Regions from separate parts of the Microbispora sp. CL1-1 genome, predicted to be linked through region 2. Evidence: riboswitches for the same ligand, from Rfam matches in the RefSeq annotation. Region 2 holds a riboswitch; the other holds the start of a gene.

Region 1 (7,801 bases), on a different contig from region 2:
GGCTGAGCAAGCACGACGTGGTCTGGGCCGCCGCCGGGCACCCCCACACCGTCTTCCCGACCTCCTATGACGAGCTGCTGCGCATCACTGGAGGCACGTCGGCGGATGTGGAGTGACGCCTGCCGAACCGGCCCGGCGTCGCTTTGCTAGTGTGCGACGAGTGATCCGACTGCGACGGGTGGGGCCCGACGAGTTCAGGGCCGTGCTGGACACCGTGCTGGAGATCTACACGGTCGCCATGCGCCCGCCGTCGGACCAGCTCGCGGGCCGTATGGCGATCATGCGCAACCACGCCACCTATCCCGACTTCGACTGCGTGCTCGCGGAGGAGGCGCGGACCTCCGTCATCGCCGGCTTCGCGTACGGCTTCCACGGCGGCCAGGGGCAGTGGTGGCACGACGTCGTGCGGGGGGCGCTGCAGGACCGGGCCGGGCCGCTGGTGGCGGACGACTGGTTCGGCGACGCCCTGGAGATCGCCGAGATCCACGTGCGCCCCGAACATCAGGGCCGGGGCGTCGGCCGGCGGATGATCCACGCGCTGTGCGAGGGCCGCCCGGAGCGTACGGCCGTGCTGTCGACGCACGACGCCCCCACGGTGGCCCGGCACCTCTACCGGGACGTCGGGTTCACCGACCTGATGACCCGGTTCGTCTTCCCCGGCGGCTACGAGGAGTACGTCATCGCCGGGGTGCGGCTGCCGCTGGCCGAGCGCGAGGCCGCCGGGGCAGAGGAAAGCTGACGGGACCGGCCGGCTCTCAGCCGGCCACAGCGGCGGCGGGCACGCTGTGCAGCGCCTGGAACACCTCGCGGGTCGCGCTCGACCGGTTGAAGGTGATGAAGTGGATGCCGGGCGCGCCCTCGTCGAGAAGCTTCTGGCACATCTCGATGGCGTGCTCGATGCCGAGGCGGCGGACCGCGGCCGGGTCGTCGGCGACGGCCGCGAACCGCTCGGCCACCTCCGGCGGGAACGGCGCACCGGACAGCTGCTCCGACCGGGCGATCGTGCTCATCTGCGTGACGGGCATGATCCCCGGGATGATCGGGGTGTCGCACCCGTGGGCCGCCACACGGTCGCGCAGCCGCAGGTAGTCCTCGGCCCTGAAGAACATCTGGGTGATCGCGTAGTCCGCGCCGGCCCGGCACTTCTGCACGAAATACTTCGTGTCCGACTCGATGGTCGCCGACCTGGGGTGCTTGTACGGGAAGGCCGCCACGCCCACGCAGAAGTCGCCCGCCTGGCGGATCAGCCGCACCAGCTCCTCGGCGTACAGCACGCCCTCGGGGTGCTTGACCCACTCGTCCAGGGGGTTGCCGCCGCGCGGGTCGCCGCGGACGGCGAGGATGTTGCGCACGCCCGCGTCGGCGAACCTGCCGACGAGGTGGCGCAGCTCGCGGATCGAGTGGTCGACCGCGGTGAAGTGGGCGACGGGCGTCAGCGTGGTCTCGTGCGCCAGCCGCTCGACGATGTCCACCGTGCGGTCCCGGGTCGAGCCGCCGGCGCCGTAGGTCACGGAGACGAACGTCGGGCGCAGCGCCTCCAGCTCACGGATCGCCCGCCACAGCTGCCGCTCCCCCTCGTCGGTCTTCGGCGGCATGAACTCGAACGAGAACGAGCGCTCACCCGCGGCCAGCAGTTCGCGGACCGTCGGGACGCGATCAGGAAGCCGCGAGGGCAGACCGAGAGCCATACCGGCAAGGGTACAGCGACGGTGGTTTTGGCGGCCGTCACAGTCTTGCAATGTGGACATTTGCCCTATCAGAGCGAGTTGACACGATTGGAGGGGATCTGCTGATAGGTGTCTGGATCAACCCCGGTTAGTCTCAGAACATGACCGCTTCCGCCGCCTCGCTCGATTCCATCCGTACGGAGGTGGACCTCGCACTCCGGGAGTTCCTCGACCGGCAGCGACCACACTTCGGTGACCCCCATCTGGCCGTCCTGCTGTCCGCCGCGGAAGACTTCCTTGCTGGTGGCAAGAGGCTGCGGCCCGCCTTCTGCTACTGGGGCTGGCGCGCCGCCGGAGGAGGCGACGACCCGGGGCTGCGCTTCGCCGCCGCCTCGCTGGAGCTCCTCCAGGCCAGCGCGCTCATCCACGACGACGTCATGGACGCCAGCGACGTGCGCCGGGGCATGCCGTCGGCGCACCGCCGGTTCGAACGCATGCACACCGAGGCGGGCTGGCACGGGTCGGCGCCGCAGTTCGGCGAGGGCACGGCCGTGCTGCTGGGCAACCTGCTGCTGGTGTGGTCCGGGGAGATGTGGCGCACCAGCGGCCTCGCCCCCGAGGCGATCGCCGCCGCCCAGCCGATGCACGACTACATGCTCACCGAGCTCATGTGCGGGCAGTATCTCGACCTGCTCGAACAGGCGCAGGGGGAGAGCACGTTCGACAGCGCGCTGCGGGTGGCGCTCTACAAGAGCGGCAAATACTCGGTCGAGCAGCCGCTCCGGCTCGGGCTCGTCCTCGCCGCCCGGGCCCGCCACGCCTGGATCGACCGGCTCTGCGTGCAGTACGGCCAGCAGGTGGGCATCGCCTTCCAGCTCCGCGACGACATCCTCGGCGTGTTCGGCGACCCGGCGGAGACCGGCAAGCCCGCCGGTGACGACCTTCGCGAGGGCAAGCGGACCGTCCTGATCGCGCGTGCGCTCGCCTCGGCCACCCCCGCTCAGACGGAGGTCGTACGGTCCCTGCTCGGCGACCCGGAGCTGGACGCCGAAGGGATCGGGCGGTTGCGTACGGTGATCGAGGAGACCGGCGCGCTGACGGCGTGCGAGGACATGATCAAGCGCTACCTCGACGACGCGCTGCACGCCCTCGACCAGGCGCCGATCGAGGACGACGCCCGCGCCGCACTGGCCGCCCTGGCCGTGGCGGCCACGGCCCGCCGCACCTGACCGGACGACGGACATTCCTCACCTGGCGGCGGGCGTCCCGCCCCGCCTGACGCGGACGTTCCGCCGCGGGTGACGGGCGGGCGCCCCACCGTGCCTGAATGTGCGCGTTCCGCTCAGAGCGGGACGGCGGACAGCCGTGCCTTGAGCGCGGCGGCGGCGGCGCCCGGATCGTCGGCCTCGGTGATGGCACGGACGACCACGGCGCGGCGCACGCCGTGCGCCATCACCTCGTCGAGGTTGCCCAGGTCGATGCCGCCGATGCCGAACCACGGGCGGTCGGCGCCCAGGCTCGCGGCATGCTGAAGCAGCGCGGGGCCGGGCGCCGGACGGCCGGGCTTGGTGGGCGTGGGCCAGATCGGCCCGCAGCAGAAGTAGTCCACGCCCGGCTCCACGGCGGCGGCCGACGCCTCGGCCGCCGAGTGCGTCGACCTGCCGATGAGCACGTCAGGACCGAGGATCTCCCGCGCCACCGGGACCGGGAGGTCGTCCTGGCCGAGGTGCAGGATGTCGGGCCGCGCGGCGTAGGCCACATCCGCCCGGTCGTTCACCGCCAGCAGGGCACCATGCCTGTCGCAGGCCGCGCGGAAGACCTCGAGCAGCTCCAGCTCCTCGCGCGCCTCCAGGCCCTTCTCCCTGAGCTGCACGATGTCCACCCCGCCGGACAGGACCGCGTCGAGGAACTTCTCCAGATCGCCGCGGTCCCTTCTGCCGTCAGTGCAGAGGTAGAGCCTGGCCTGCGCGAGCCGCTGTCGCCGGATGTCGTCCACCCGACCACAATGCCATGCGGCGGCGGGGTCAGAAGCCGAGGGCCTGGGCCCTGCGCTTGACCTCCGTGTGCCGGCCCTTCACGATCGCGTCGATCGGGGCCCCGGGCAGCGAGTCGTCCGGGGTGAACAGCCACCGGATCGACTCCACCTCGTCGTACCCGGCGTCGGACAGGACGGTGAGCGTGCCGGGCAGGCCCTTGAGCACCTCACCGTCCGCGATGAACACCGCCGGGATCTGCGGCTCGCCGCCGCCCCGGCGGACGCCGACGAGCTTCTTGTCCTTGAGGAGTTGCTTGGCGCGGCCGACGCTGAGCCCCAGCTTCTTGGCGGCCTCCGAGAGGGGGAGCCACTCCCCTACGAGCTGGTCGGTCTCCCGGTCGATCTGCGCAACAGTAAGCGTCACGGAACCACCATTACCACAGGCGGGCCGCCACGAAACACCTCGATTAAGCCATAATGCAGTCGCGTAGCGGCCGGGCCGAATCCCCCACCCGCAGGGGGTCGAGCCGCCGGCCGCTCTCGATGATCTTCCGGCCCTGCACCACGTCGCGGGGGCGGTCGACGGTGAGCACCGCGGCGAGCCGGTCGTCGGCCTTCAGCCAGCACACCGCCCACTTCGGGTCCCTGCGCGGGTCGCCGCGCAGCACCATGCGGTCACCGGCCTCCCGGTGACCGGCGAACTGCACCATGTGGCCGAACTGCTCCGACCAGAAGTACGGCACCGGGTCGTAGACCGCCTCCTCGCCCAGCAGGGTGGCGGCGGCCACGTCGGGGGCCTGGAGCGCGGTGTCCCAGTGCTCGACGCGCAGCCGGGTGCGGAACCTGCGCGACCACCAGCTCGCGCAGTCGCCCACCGCGACCACGTTGGGCAGCGACGTGCGCAGGTGCTCGTCGACCACCACCCCGTCGTCGACCCGGACCGCCGACCCCTTCAGCCAGTCGACGGCCGGGCGCACACCGACGCCGGTGACGACCACGTCGGCCGGCACCCGGGCGCCGGACATGAGCGTGAGGCCGTCGGGGTCCACGCTGCCGACCAGCGCCCCGAGGCGCAGCTCGACGCCCGCCCGCGCGTACCAGCCGGTGGTGTGGCTGCCCACCTCGGGCCCGAGGGCCACGGCGAGCGGGCTCTCCCCCGCCTCCACGACGGTCACGGCGCACCCGGCCCTGGCCGCCGCGGTGGCGACCTCGGCGCCGATCCAGCCGGCCCCGACGACGGCCACGCGGGCGCCGGGGACCAGCCGCTCGCGCAGCGCGAGCGCGTCCTCGATCGTGCGCAGCACGTGCTGGCGGCCCTCGCCGCGCAGGCGGATCGGGGCGGCGCCGGTGGCGATCACCAGGCCGTCGTACTCCAGCTCTCCCTCGGTCGTCTCCAGCACGCCCTCGCGCAGGCCCTTGGCCGCCGTGCCGAGGCACAGCCGTACGTCGAGGGCGTCGAGATCGGAGTCGACCACGGTGGAGTCGGTCTCTCCGAGCAGCACCGCCTTCGACAGCGGCGGCCGGTCATAGGGGCGATGGTTTTCCTCGCCGATGAGCGTGATGCGTCCGGTGAACCCACGGAACCTCAACGCCTCGATGCTTCGCACGCCGGCCAGGCCGGCACCCACCACCACGACGTGATCCACAGCTCGACCATAGATTGCCGACAGGGGCCCTGGCCAACGGGGCCCCCATAACGAGTTGGGTAATTGACGCGCACTCGAACAGGCCCGGGTTGTGAGGCCCCGGGTGCTCTCACCACCCGGGCTCATCGGTCCCGCGATCGGCCGTTTCGGGCGGCGTACTACCCTTGGGGACGTAAGACGCGCGGGAGCCCGGCGGACCGGGCTGAGAGGAGAGCACGAGGCTCTCGACCGCCCCGACCTGATCCGGGTAATGCCGGCGAAGGGAGCGCTGTGTCCCGCACACCGCCACCCGGCGTTCAGTCCGGCTACGACGTCGTGATCGTGGGCGGCGGGGTGGAAGGCCTGGCCGCGGCCTGGCGCACCGTCCGGCGCGGCCTGTCGGTCGCGGTGGCCGACCCCTCCCCCGGAGGCGGCGCCACCCACGCGTCCGCGGGGATGCTCGCGCCGGTCAGCGAGGTGACCTACACGGAGGAGCCGCTGCTGCGGCTCGGTCTCGCGTCACTGGCGGCCTGGCCGGCGTTCCGGGCGGAGCTTGAGGACGAGACCGGCGCCGACCTCGACTACCGGACCGAGGGCACCCTGGAGGTCGCCCGCGGCGCGGACGACATGGCCGTCCTCGACGACCTCGCCGCCTTCGAGCGGACGCTCGGCCTGCGGGTCGAGCGGCTCACCGGGCGCGAGTGCCGCTCCTTCGAGCCGATGCTCTCTCCCTCCGTACGCGGTGGGCTGCTGGCCCGCGACGACGCCTGGGTCAACCCCCGCAGGGTCGTACGCGCCCTGCTCACGGCGTTCGAGAAGGCGGGCGGCACGCTGGTGACCGAGCGAGTCGCCGCGATCGACGCCCCGGAGGCGGGGGGTCCGTCCGTACGGCTGGAGTCCGGCGGGACCGTCGCGGCCGGGCAGGTCGTCGTGGCGGCCGGGTCGTGGTCGGCGTCCCTGCTGCCCGGCCTGCCGGTGCGCCCGGTCAAGGGCGAGATCCTCCGGCTGCGCGGGCCCCGGGGCTTCCTCACCCGGTGCGTCAGGGGGCTGGTGCACGGCTCCCCCGCCTACCTCGTCCCCCGGGGCGACGGCGAGATCACGCTGGGCGCGACCACCCAGGAGATGGGGTACGACGCGCGGGTCACCGCCGGAGGCGTCTACGAGCTGCTGCGCGACGCCCGCGAGCTGGTGCCCGGCATCACCGAGCTCGAACTCGCCGAGACGACGACCGGCTTCCGCCCGGGCACACCCGACAACCTGCCGCTCATCGGTCCCGCCGGGCCGCCCGGCGTGCTGGCGGCGACCGGGCACGGGCGCAACGGGGTGCTGCTGTCCCCGGTCACGGCCGACGCCGTCGCCGCGTTCCTCACCGGCGACGAGGTGCCCCCGGTCGCCCGGTTCTGCGATCCAGGGAGATTCAGCCAATGAAAGTCACGATCAACGGAGGCGCGGCCGAGCTGCCGGACGGCGCCACGGTCGGCGACGCCGTACGGACCCTCACGGCCCTCACGTCGGGGGTCGCGGTGGCGCTGAACGGCGAGGTCGTCAGCCGGAGCGCCTGGGACTCCACCCAGGTCGCCGACGGCGACGGCGTCGAAGTGCTCACGGCCGTGCAGGGAGGGTGAACATGACCGACGACGTCCTCGTGCTGGGCGGGGAGAAGTTCACCTCGCGGCTCATCATGGGCACCGGCGGCGCGCCGTCGCTCGAGGTGCTCGACCAGGCGCTCGAGGCGTCCGGCACCGAGCTGACGACCGTCGCGATGCGCAGGCTCGACCCGCAGTCGCGTGGCTCGGTGCTCGACCTGCTGCGCGCCCGCGGCATCAAGGTGCTGCCGAACACGGCGGGCTGCTTCACCGCCGGGGAGGCGGTGCTGACCGCCCGGCTGGCCCGCGAGGCGCTGGAGACCAACTGGGTGAAGCTGGAGGTCATCGCGGACGAGCGGACCCTGCTGCCCGACCCGATCGAGACCTTCGACGCCGCCGAGCGGCTGGTCGCCGACGGCTTCGTGGTGCTGCCGTACATCGGCGACGACCCGGCACTGGCCCGCAGGCTCCAGGACGCCGGGTGCGCGGCCGTGATGCCGCTCGGCGCCCCGATCGGCTCCGGGCTGGGCATCCGCAACCCGCACAGCATCGAACTGATCGTCGAGGCGGCCACGGTGCCGGTGATCCTCGACGCCGGCATCGGCACGGCCAGCGACGCCGCGCTCGCGATGGAGCTGGGCTGCGACGCCGTCCTGCTGGCCAGCGCCGTGACCCGGGCGCACCGGCCGGACCTGATGGCGGCGGCCATGCGGCAGGCGGTCACGGCCGGGCGGACGGCCCGCCTCGCCGGGCGCATCCCGCGCCGCCGCTACGCCGAGGCGTCCTCGCCCGCCCGCGCGTCCTGAGATCCGCCGCACAGTCCGGCGCCACGGTCCCGCACCACAGTCCGCCATCACAGTCCGGCACCACAGTCCGACCCCGTGGTCCGGCACCACGGTCCAACTGTGCGGACCGACCCTGCGGTCGGGCACCACAGTCCGCCATCAC
Region 2 (7,801 bases):
CGGGCAACCCCGTCTGCGTGCTCCTGCCGTGCCACCGGGCGGTGGAGGGCCCCGGCTCGCTCGGCGGGTACGCCGGCGGCCCGGCGGCCAAGGAACACCTGCTCCGCCTGGAGGGCGCTCTCTAGGCCGAGCCGGGGACGGCCCGGGGTCAGGTGCGCCCGGCGGTCCAGACGGTGCGCTCGGTGCGTACGACGAGGTCATCGCGGTGCAGGACGCTGTGCGCGCTGGTGACGTCCAGGAGTTCGCCGAGGGCGGCGAGGTTCTCGGGGACGAGCGCGGGCACGGCGGCGACGCGGATGCGTCGCAGGCTGAGGTGGGCGTGGCGGCCGATGGCCCCGCTGCTATCACCCGCGATGCCTGCGACGCCTGCGGTGATGGCCACCGTCCACGGACCACGGCCTCGCAAACCTCTCCACGACGACGGGTGTGCGAAATTTTTCCGACGCGCCGTTGGTATGTTACCAACGGCGCGTCGGCAAATCGGGGCGCTCGTCGTCCTTGAATCCCTGCTTCTTAGGAGTGTCATGTTCCTGGCCTGGCGCGAGCTGGTCTTCGCCCGCGCACGCTTCGGCCTGATGGGCGGAGTCGTCGCCCTCATCGCGATCCTCGTCGTGCTGCTGTCAGGCCTGTCCTCCGGGCTCGTCAATGACGGCGTCTCCGGGCTCAAACGGTTGCCCGTCACCGCGTTCGCCTTCGCCGAGGGCACCAAGACCGACTCCGCCTTCTCCCGCAGCACCGTCAACGTGAACCTGGCCGAGCTGTGGAAGAGCCGCGACGACGTCGGCGACGCCGCGCCGTTCGGCACCATGCTGGTCAACGCCAAGGCCACGACCTCCGCCGGCGCGCAGGTGCCGGTCGACCTGGCCCTGTTCGGCGTCGATCCCGGCTCCTTCCTCGCACCCGCCGTCTCCGACGGCGCCGGACTCGGCGACCCCGACGGGATCGTGGTCAGCGAGACCGTCCTGGACGAGGGCGTGGCCATCGGCGACACCGTCGTCATCGACCGCCTGGGCACCCGGCTCAAGGTCGTCGGCACCACGGGCGACCAGCGCACCTTCGGGCACGTCGACGTGGCGTACCTGCCGCTGCGCACCTGGCAGCAGGTGCACGCCGGCGCCGGGCCGGGGGACGAGGTGCGCGACGGGGCGTACGAGGAGGCGACGGCCATCGCCCTGCGCGCCCGGGACGGAGACCGGATCGACCTGCCCGGCGGCGACGCCGCGGCGGGCACCACGAGCATGACGCTCGACGCGTCCTTCAGCGCTTCCCCCGGCTACTCCGCCGAGACCTCCACGCTCACGCTGATCCAGGTCTTCCTGTACGCCATCTCCGCGCTCGTCGTCGGGACGTTCTTCACTGTCTGGACGATCCAGCGCAAGCACGAACTCGCCGTCATACGCGCCATGGGCGCCTCGACCGGCTACCTCATGCGGGACACGCTGATCCAGGCGACCGTCATCCTGACCGTGTCCACCGCCGTGGGCTTCCTGCTGGGGGTGGGCGGCGGCAGCCTGCTCACCACGACCCCCATGCCGTTCCTGCTGGAGGTGGGGCCGCTCGTCCTCGCCGCCCTGCTCCTCATCGGCCTCGGCCTCGCCGGCGCCGTGGCGGCCGTGGGCCGCATCGTCCGCGTCGACCCGCTCGCCGCCCTGGGAGGGCAAAGATGACCACCAGTTCCACGTCCCCACGCCCGGACTCGCTCCGGTCCGGCACCCAGGAACGCGGCGGCCTGCTGATGGAGGGCGTCACCCTGACCCTCGGCGACGGCGACGCCACAGTCACCGCGCTCGACGACGTACACCTTGAGGTGGCGGCCGGCGAGTTCGTCGCCATCGTCGGGCCGTCCGGCTCCGGCAAGTCGAGCCTGCTCGCCGTCGCCGGCGCGCTCACCACACCGGACACCGGCCGGGTCCTGCTCGACGGCGTCGACATCACCCGGGCGAGCGCCCGCGAGAAGGCGCGGCACCGCCGCGAACGGATCGGGTTCGTCTTCCAGTCCGGCAACCTCATCCCGGCCCTCACCACGCTCGACCAGCTCCGCTTCGCGCTCGACGTGGCGGGCGTACGCCCGGCTGACGGTCACGACCCGCGAGAGCTGCTCGGCCGGGTGGGCATGAGGCACCGCGCCAAGCACCGCCCCCACCAGTTGTCCGGCGGCGAACGGCAGCGCGTGGGCATCGCCCGGGCACTCGTCACCCGTCCGGCCGTGCTGCTGGTGGACGAGCCGACGGCCGCGCTCGACCGCGCCCGCAGCGACGACATCGTCACGCTGCTCGCGCACGAGACGCACGAGTCCGGGGTCGCGACGATCATGGTCACCCACGATCACGATGTGCTCGGCCACTGCGATCGCGTCCTGTCGATGGTGGATGGGAGACTGTCGGAATAGGGCCGACCATGGCGGAGGGGAGCAGGTGCCACGCATTCGGGCGTCCACCGTCGCCGAGCATCGGGCCGCCCAGCACCGCGCGCTGCTCGACGCCGCCAGGGAGATCCTCGCGGAGACGGGCCGGCCGCCGACGCTGACCCGGGTCGCGGAGCGCGCCGGGCTGGCCCGGCCCAGTCTCTACCAGTACTTCCGGTCCTCCGAGGACCTGCTCAACGCGCTGGTGGAGGACGTCTTCCCCCGCTGGTCGGCCGAAGTCGCGGCGGCGATGGACGCCGCCGCGACCCCCGCCGACCGTGTGCTCGCCTACGTGCTGGCCAACTTCGAGCTGATCGGCGAGGGTGAGCACGCGCTGGCCACCGTCCTCGCGGAGGTCGCGCCGGGCGACACGGTCGCCGAGCAGAGCCGTGCCATGCACCGGCAGCTCCTGGAGCCGCTCGTGGAGGCGCTGCGCGATCTCGGCGTCTCCGCGGTGCCCGAGACCGCGGAGATGATCAATGCCATCGTGTTCGCCGGGTCCCGGTTGATCGAGTCCGGTACGGATGCGCAGATTGTCGGGGAGTCCGCACGGGCCCTGCTGGAGCCGTTCGTACGCACTGCGGACAGGAGCGGCCACCCGTCCTGAACCACCGGACCACGCCCTCGGACGACTCTCGCGGACGCCGATGAGGCTGTGCGCTCAGCGGCGAGACCGCAGGCGGCGGCCCGGGAGAGACAGCACGACGGTCGCCAGCCCGGCGACGAGGAACGCGGCGAGCGCGGCGTTCATCCAGGGCTGGTGGACGAACCCGATGGCGTCGCGGACCCTGGTCCAGATCCCGTCCCACCAGGCGACGGTCGGGGTGGAGGTCACGATCCAGTACGCCGCGAACCCGAGCACCCACGGCACGACCATGAGCCAGCGCGAGGGGGCGTCCTCGGCCGTGTTCCACCGGCCCCTGCCGCCGAGCAGGAAGTAGTCCACCACGAGCACGGAGAACATCGGCACGAACACCGCGCCGATCACGCTCAGGAACGCGCCGTAGGAGTTCACGTCGGCGAACAGCGCGATCAGCGTGGTGAGCACCCCGATCACGACCGAGATCACCCGGCGGTCCCAGCGCGGCGCGAGGTTCTGGATCGACACCGTCGTCGAGTAGACGTTCGCGAACGACTGGTCGGCCTCGCGCAGCACCAGGATGCCGAAGAACACGACTCCGAGAGGAGCGGCCACGAACGGGTCCCACACCTTGTCGCCGTCGTTGCCGACCAGGGCGAGCGCGGCGATGCCGAGGGCCAGGCAGGCCACCTGGGCGATCGTGTATCCGGCGACCACGCCGGTGAACGCCGCGCCGCTCGACCGCGAGTGCCTGGCGTAGTCGGCGGCCATCGGCACCCACGACACCGACAGCGCGATGACGTAGTCGACGGCGGGGGCGAAGGCGTCCCAGGAGCCACCCCCCACGGACGGCCCCTGCCGGAACAGGGCGATCGACAGCCAGATCATCGCGATCACCACGCCGGCGGTGACGTAGCGCCGCAGCAGCCGCAGCGCGCCGAGCGGCCGGATCGTCAGCGCGATCGTCAGCACGCCCGCCGCCACCGCCCACACCGCGTACGGCACCGCCGTGCCGAACAGCGCCTGCGCGCCGTTGGCGATGACCCACAGCTCGAAGGCGCCCCAGCCGAGCATCTGGATGATGTTCAGCACGGTCGGGATGTACGACAGCCGGGCCCCGAACAGACCCCGCAGCAGCACCATGGCGGGCCGCCCGGTGTGTACGCCGGGGATCGCGGCCAGGCCGACCATCGCCGTGCCGAGCAGGCTGCCGACGACGGCGGCGAGCACCGCCGCGGTGAACGTGAGCGGCTTGCCGCCCAGCGGGTCGAGCAGGAACAACGCCCCCGAGAAGCCGAGAAGGCTGACCCCGAGGTTGGCCCAGAACGCGCCCTGGTCGAGCAGCCCCAGGGTCCTCGGAGCCTCCTCGTCCAGAGTGAGGGGAACCTCCGCGTGCGCGTCGTCGACGACGGCAGAAGTCATCACACGCTCCCTACGCCGGCATTATCCGGACAGGTTCATGCGGTCGGCGGCACGAGTTCGATCCGCCCTCTCAGCCCGGTTTCGCCCGAGCTCCCGCGAGTTATTGATGATGTCTTGGGGATTATGACACTTATTTGACCGTTTTCCTACGCCACCCCCGCCCGTACGCGGTCGACGCCCGCGTCCGTGCACAAGCCACGCCCGCGCTCCCCACGCGACCGCCGCCGCCGTACGCGAGCGATACGCCCCGTGTCCACGCGACCGCAGCGCACCGTGTCCAAGCGACCGCCGCGCACCGTGTCCAAGCGACCGCCGCCCCGTCCGTACGCGATCGCCGCCCAGTCCCCAGACGACCGCCGTTTCCGTCGCTACGCGACGTAGGGCGTCTCTCCCGTCTCGCTCACCATGGGACGCCCGACCGCGGCCCAGGACCGCATGCCGCCGTCCACGTTCACGGCGTCGCGGCCGATGTGGTTGAGCCACATCGCGGCGTGCGCCGACCGGCCGCCGACTCGGCAGACCACGTACACCGGCCGGTCGTGCGGCACCTCATCCACCCGCGCCTGCAGCTCGCCGAGCGGGATGTGGACGGCGCCGGGCGCGTGGCCCGCCACCCACTCGTCTTTTTCGCGGACGTCCAGCAGGTACGCGTCCTCGGGCAGTGCCTCGGGGGCGATTTCCGGCAAAGTCATGCGCCCATTCTGACGGCACACCACCGATGCCCGGGCCCGTGCGGCGAGCTGTGACCCACGGTGATCCGCGGGCGCTACTTGAGCAGGCGCGACAACCGGCGGTCGGCCAGCGGCTTGCCGCCGGTCTGGCAGGTCGGGCAATACTGCAGCGACGAGTCGGCGAACGACACCTCCCTGATCGTGTCGCCGCACACCTCGCACGCCTCGCCCGTGCGGCCGTGCACGCGCAGGCCCGACTTCTTCTCCGACTTGAGGTCCTTGGCCGCCAGCCCCCTGGCCCGCCCGACGGCGTCGCGCAACGTGCTCACGATCGCGTCGTGCAGGTCGGCGACCTGGCCGTCGGTCAGCGTTCCGGCGATCTTGAAGGGGGACATCTTCGCGACGTGCAGCACCTCGTCGGAGTAGGCGTTGCCGATGCCCGCGATCACCTTCTGGTCGCGCAGCAGGCCCTTGATCTGCGTACGGCTGCCGCTCACGATCGTCTTGAGCAGGTCGGGCGTGAAGTCCTCCGACAGCGGGTCGGGTCCGAGGCCGGCGATGCCGGGAACGTCCTGGGGATCGCGCACCACGTAGACGGCCAGGCGTTTCTGTGTGCCCGCCTCGGTCAGCTCGAACCCGGGGGCGCGGCCGTCCTCGCCTGGTGACAGCCGCACCCGGACGGCGAGCGGGCCCTTGCCCGGCCGCACCGGTTTGGCGCCGGTGAGGTCGTCACGCCAGCGCAGCCAGCCGCCGCGGGCCAGATGGGTGACGAAGTGCAGGCCGTCGCAGTCGACGTCGAGGAACTTGCCGTGCCGCGCCACGCCGGTGACGAGCAGCCCGGCGAGCGCGGTGACAGGGGGATCGACGGTCTTGAGCGCCTGGAAGGCGGTCACGTCGACCCCGATGACGGCACGGCCGACGGAGTGCTCGCGGAGGAACTCGGCGAGCGCCTCGACCTCGGGCAGCTCCGGCATGCCCTCACACTAACCCCGCCCCTCAGGGCACGTCCCAGAACGCGAGCTCGTGCTCCATCCCGCGGACGAACAGCTCCCGGGCGCGCGCCGGGTCAGGCGCCGCCTCGTCGATCATCGTCCCGATGCGCGCGGCCAGGGCCGCGAACCCGGGATCGGCGTAGGTGTCCACCCAGGCGCGGTAGCGCGGCTCGGCCGGCGGGTCGGCGGCCAGGATCTTGCCGAGCGTCGAGTAGCCCCACATGCAGGGATAGAGGGCCGCCAGCCCCTCGCCGTAGTTCGCCGCCGACTCCAGCAGGAACGACGTGTACGCCGCGCAGGCCGGCCCCTTCACCGCGCCGTCGAGGTCGGCGCCGAACCCGGCCGCCAGCGACCGGTGCAGGTCGAGCTCGTCGTGCCAGGTCGCGTACGCCAGGTCGACCAGGTCGCCGAGGTGGGCGTCCGGAGCCTGCCAGGCCAGCCGCGAGAACACCCGGACGTAGTCGAGCAGGAACAGGTAGTCCTGCTCCAGCCATGACCGGAAAACCGTCTCGGGCAGGTCGCCCGCCGCGATGCCGCGTACGGTCGGGTGCGCGAGCTGGGCGTCCAGCATCGGCCGCCCGATGGCGTGCAGGTCAGCAGAGATTCCCATAAGGGCTCATTGTGACCTTAATCCGGAGCTAGGCTCGACTCCGTGACACTGACGATCGCCGAGGAAGTGGTGTTGCTGGCCTACCGGGAGGACACCGGGAAGCCGATCATCGGCTCGGTGGAGCTCGACTGCGCCCTGGCCGGGGCCCTGCTCGCGGAGCTGGCCGTACGCCGCCGGGTGGACCTCGACGGCACGAAGGTCGTGCCCGTCGATCCCACCCCGATGGGCGATGACGAGCTGGACGCCGCGCTCACCCGCATCGCCGAGGAGCGCCGTCCGCACAAGGCCGACTGGTGGGTGGGCAAGCTCCGCGCCGACAGGCTGCGCAAGCGGCTGCTGACCCGCCTGGCCGCCCGGGGCGTGCTGAGCGAGCAGGCGGGCAGGATCTTGGGGATCTTCCCCACCACGCGCTATCCCGAGCTCGACCCGAGCCACGAGCAGGGCGTACGAGATCGCGTCGAGAGCGTGCTGGCCGGCGCCGAGCCGGACGAGCGGACGGCGGTCCTGATCGCGGTCGTCCACGCGGCCAAGCTCGACCGCAAGGCCTTCCCCGGCGCGCCGAAGGGCCGGGTCAAGGAGATCGCCGAGGGCCAGTGGACCGCCGAGGCCGTCCGCAAGACGATCGCCTCGATCCACGCCGCCGTGATCGCGGCCACGACCGCCGCGACGGCCGCCGCCACCGCCTCCGGGAGCTGACCCCCTCGGCCTCCTGACCTCCTGATGCCGGCCCCTGCCGCTCTCGCCGCTCGCGCGAGCGGGGTCCGCTACCGGATTCGCCCGCAGTGCTCCGGCCTTCGGGCCGGGGGTGAAGCGGACCCTCCCGTGTAGCGGGGCAGGGAAAGCTGGAGCGCTCCCGGGCGATCCAGCGTCTGCCCGGCTCAGACCGGGCGGTTCTGCCGCTCGATGTACTGCCGCAGGACACTGACCGGCGTGCCGCCTGCCGATCCGGCGAAGTAGGAACCCGACCACAGCTTGTTCGCCCGATAGTAGTGACGGGCCAGTTCGGGGAACTCCTGTCGCAGCCGCCGAAAGGACACCCCCTTTTTCAGTGAATTGACCAGGCGGGACAGCGCGGCCTTCGGCGGGAAGTTCACCAGCAGGTGGACGTGGGTGGGCTCGCCG

The links. Region 2 has a riboswitch for thiamine pyrophosphate ahead of HCK04_RS21595 (cytosine permease). Riboswitches for the same ligand answer to the same signal wherever they lie in the genome.
Region 1: it holds a riboswitch for thiamine pyrophosphate, as region 2 does, so the genes downstream of both, thiO (glycine oxidase ThiO) here and HCK04_RS21595 (cytosine permease) in region 2, are expected to answer to the same signal.

What each region holds. Positions count from the first base shown of each region.
Region 1 covers NZ_JAATEK010000001.1:212,404-220,204, reverse strand. Annotated here, with positions in the region: gene HCK04_RS01020 (YbaK/EbsC family protein) at 1-116, shown strand, start outside; gene HCK04_RS01015 (GNAT family N-acetyltransferase) at 161-739, shown strand; gene metF (methylenetetrahydrofolate reductase [NAD(P)H]) at 756-1,688, opposite strand; gene HCK04_RS01005 (polyprenyl synthetase family protein) at 1,829-2,896, shown strand; gene thiE (thiamine phosphate synthase) at 3,010-3,654, opposite strand; gene HCK04_RS00995 (Rv2175c family DNA-binding protein) at 3,692-4,066, opposite strand; gene HCK04_RS00990 (FAD-dependent oxidoreductase) at 4,110-5,288, opposite strand; TPP riboswitch at 5,460-5,570, shown strand; gene thiO (glycine oxidase ThiO) at 5,559-6,695, shown strand; gene thiS (sulfur carrier protein ThiS) at 6,692-6,892, shown strand; gene HCK04_RS00975 (thiazole synthase) at 6,895-7,659, shown strand.
Region 2 covers NZ_JAATEK010000018.1:85,361-93,161, reverse strand. Annotated here, with positions in the region: gene HCK04_RS21620 (methylated-DNA--[protein]-cysteine S-methyltransferase) at 1-125, shown strand, start outside; gene HCK04_RS21615 (hypothetical protein) at 149-382, opposite strand; gene HCK04_RS21610 (ABC transporter permease) at 525-1,667, shown strand; gene HCK04_RS21605 (ABC transporter ATP-binding protein) at 1,664-2,389, shown strand; gene HCK04_RS21600 (TetR/AcrR family transcriptional regulator) at 2,415-3,011, shown strand; gene HCK04_RS21595 (cytosine permease) at 3,066-4,406, opposite strand; TPP riboswitch at 4,397-4,513, opposite strand; gene HCK04_RS21590 (rhodanese-like domain-containing protein) at 4,775-5,098, opposite strand; gene HCK04_RS21585 (DNA-formamidopyrimidine glycosylase family protein) at 5,173-6,051, opposite strand; gene HCK04_RS21580 (TenA family protein) at 6,074-6,679, opposite strand; gene HCK04_RS21575 (GPP34 family phosphoprotein) at 6,722-7,375, shown strand; partial or broken gene tnpA (IS200/IS605 family transposase) at 7,558-7,801, opposite strand, start outside.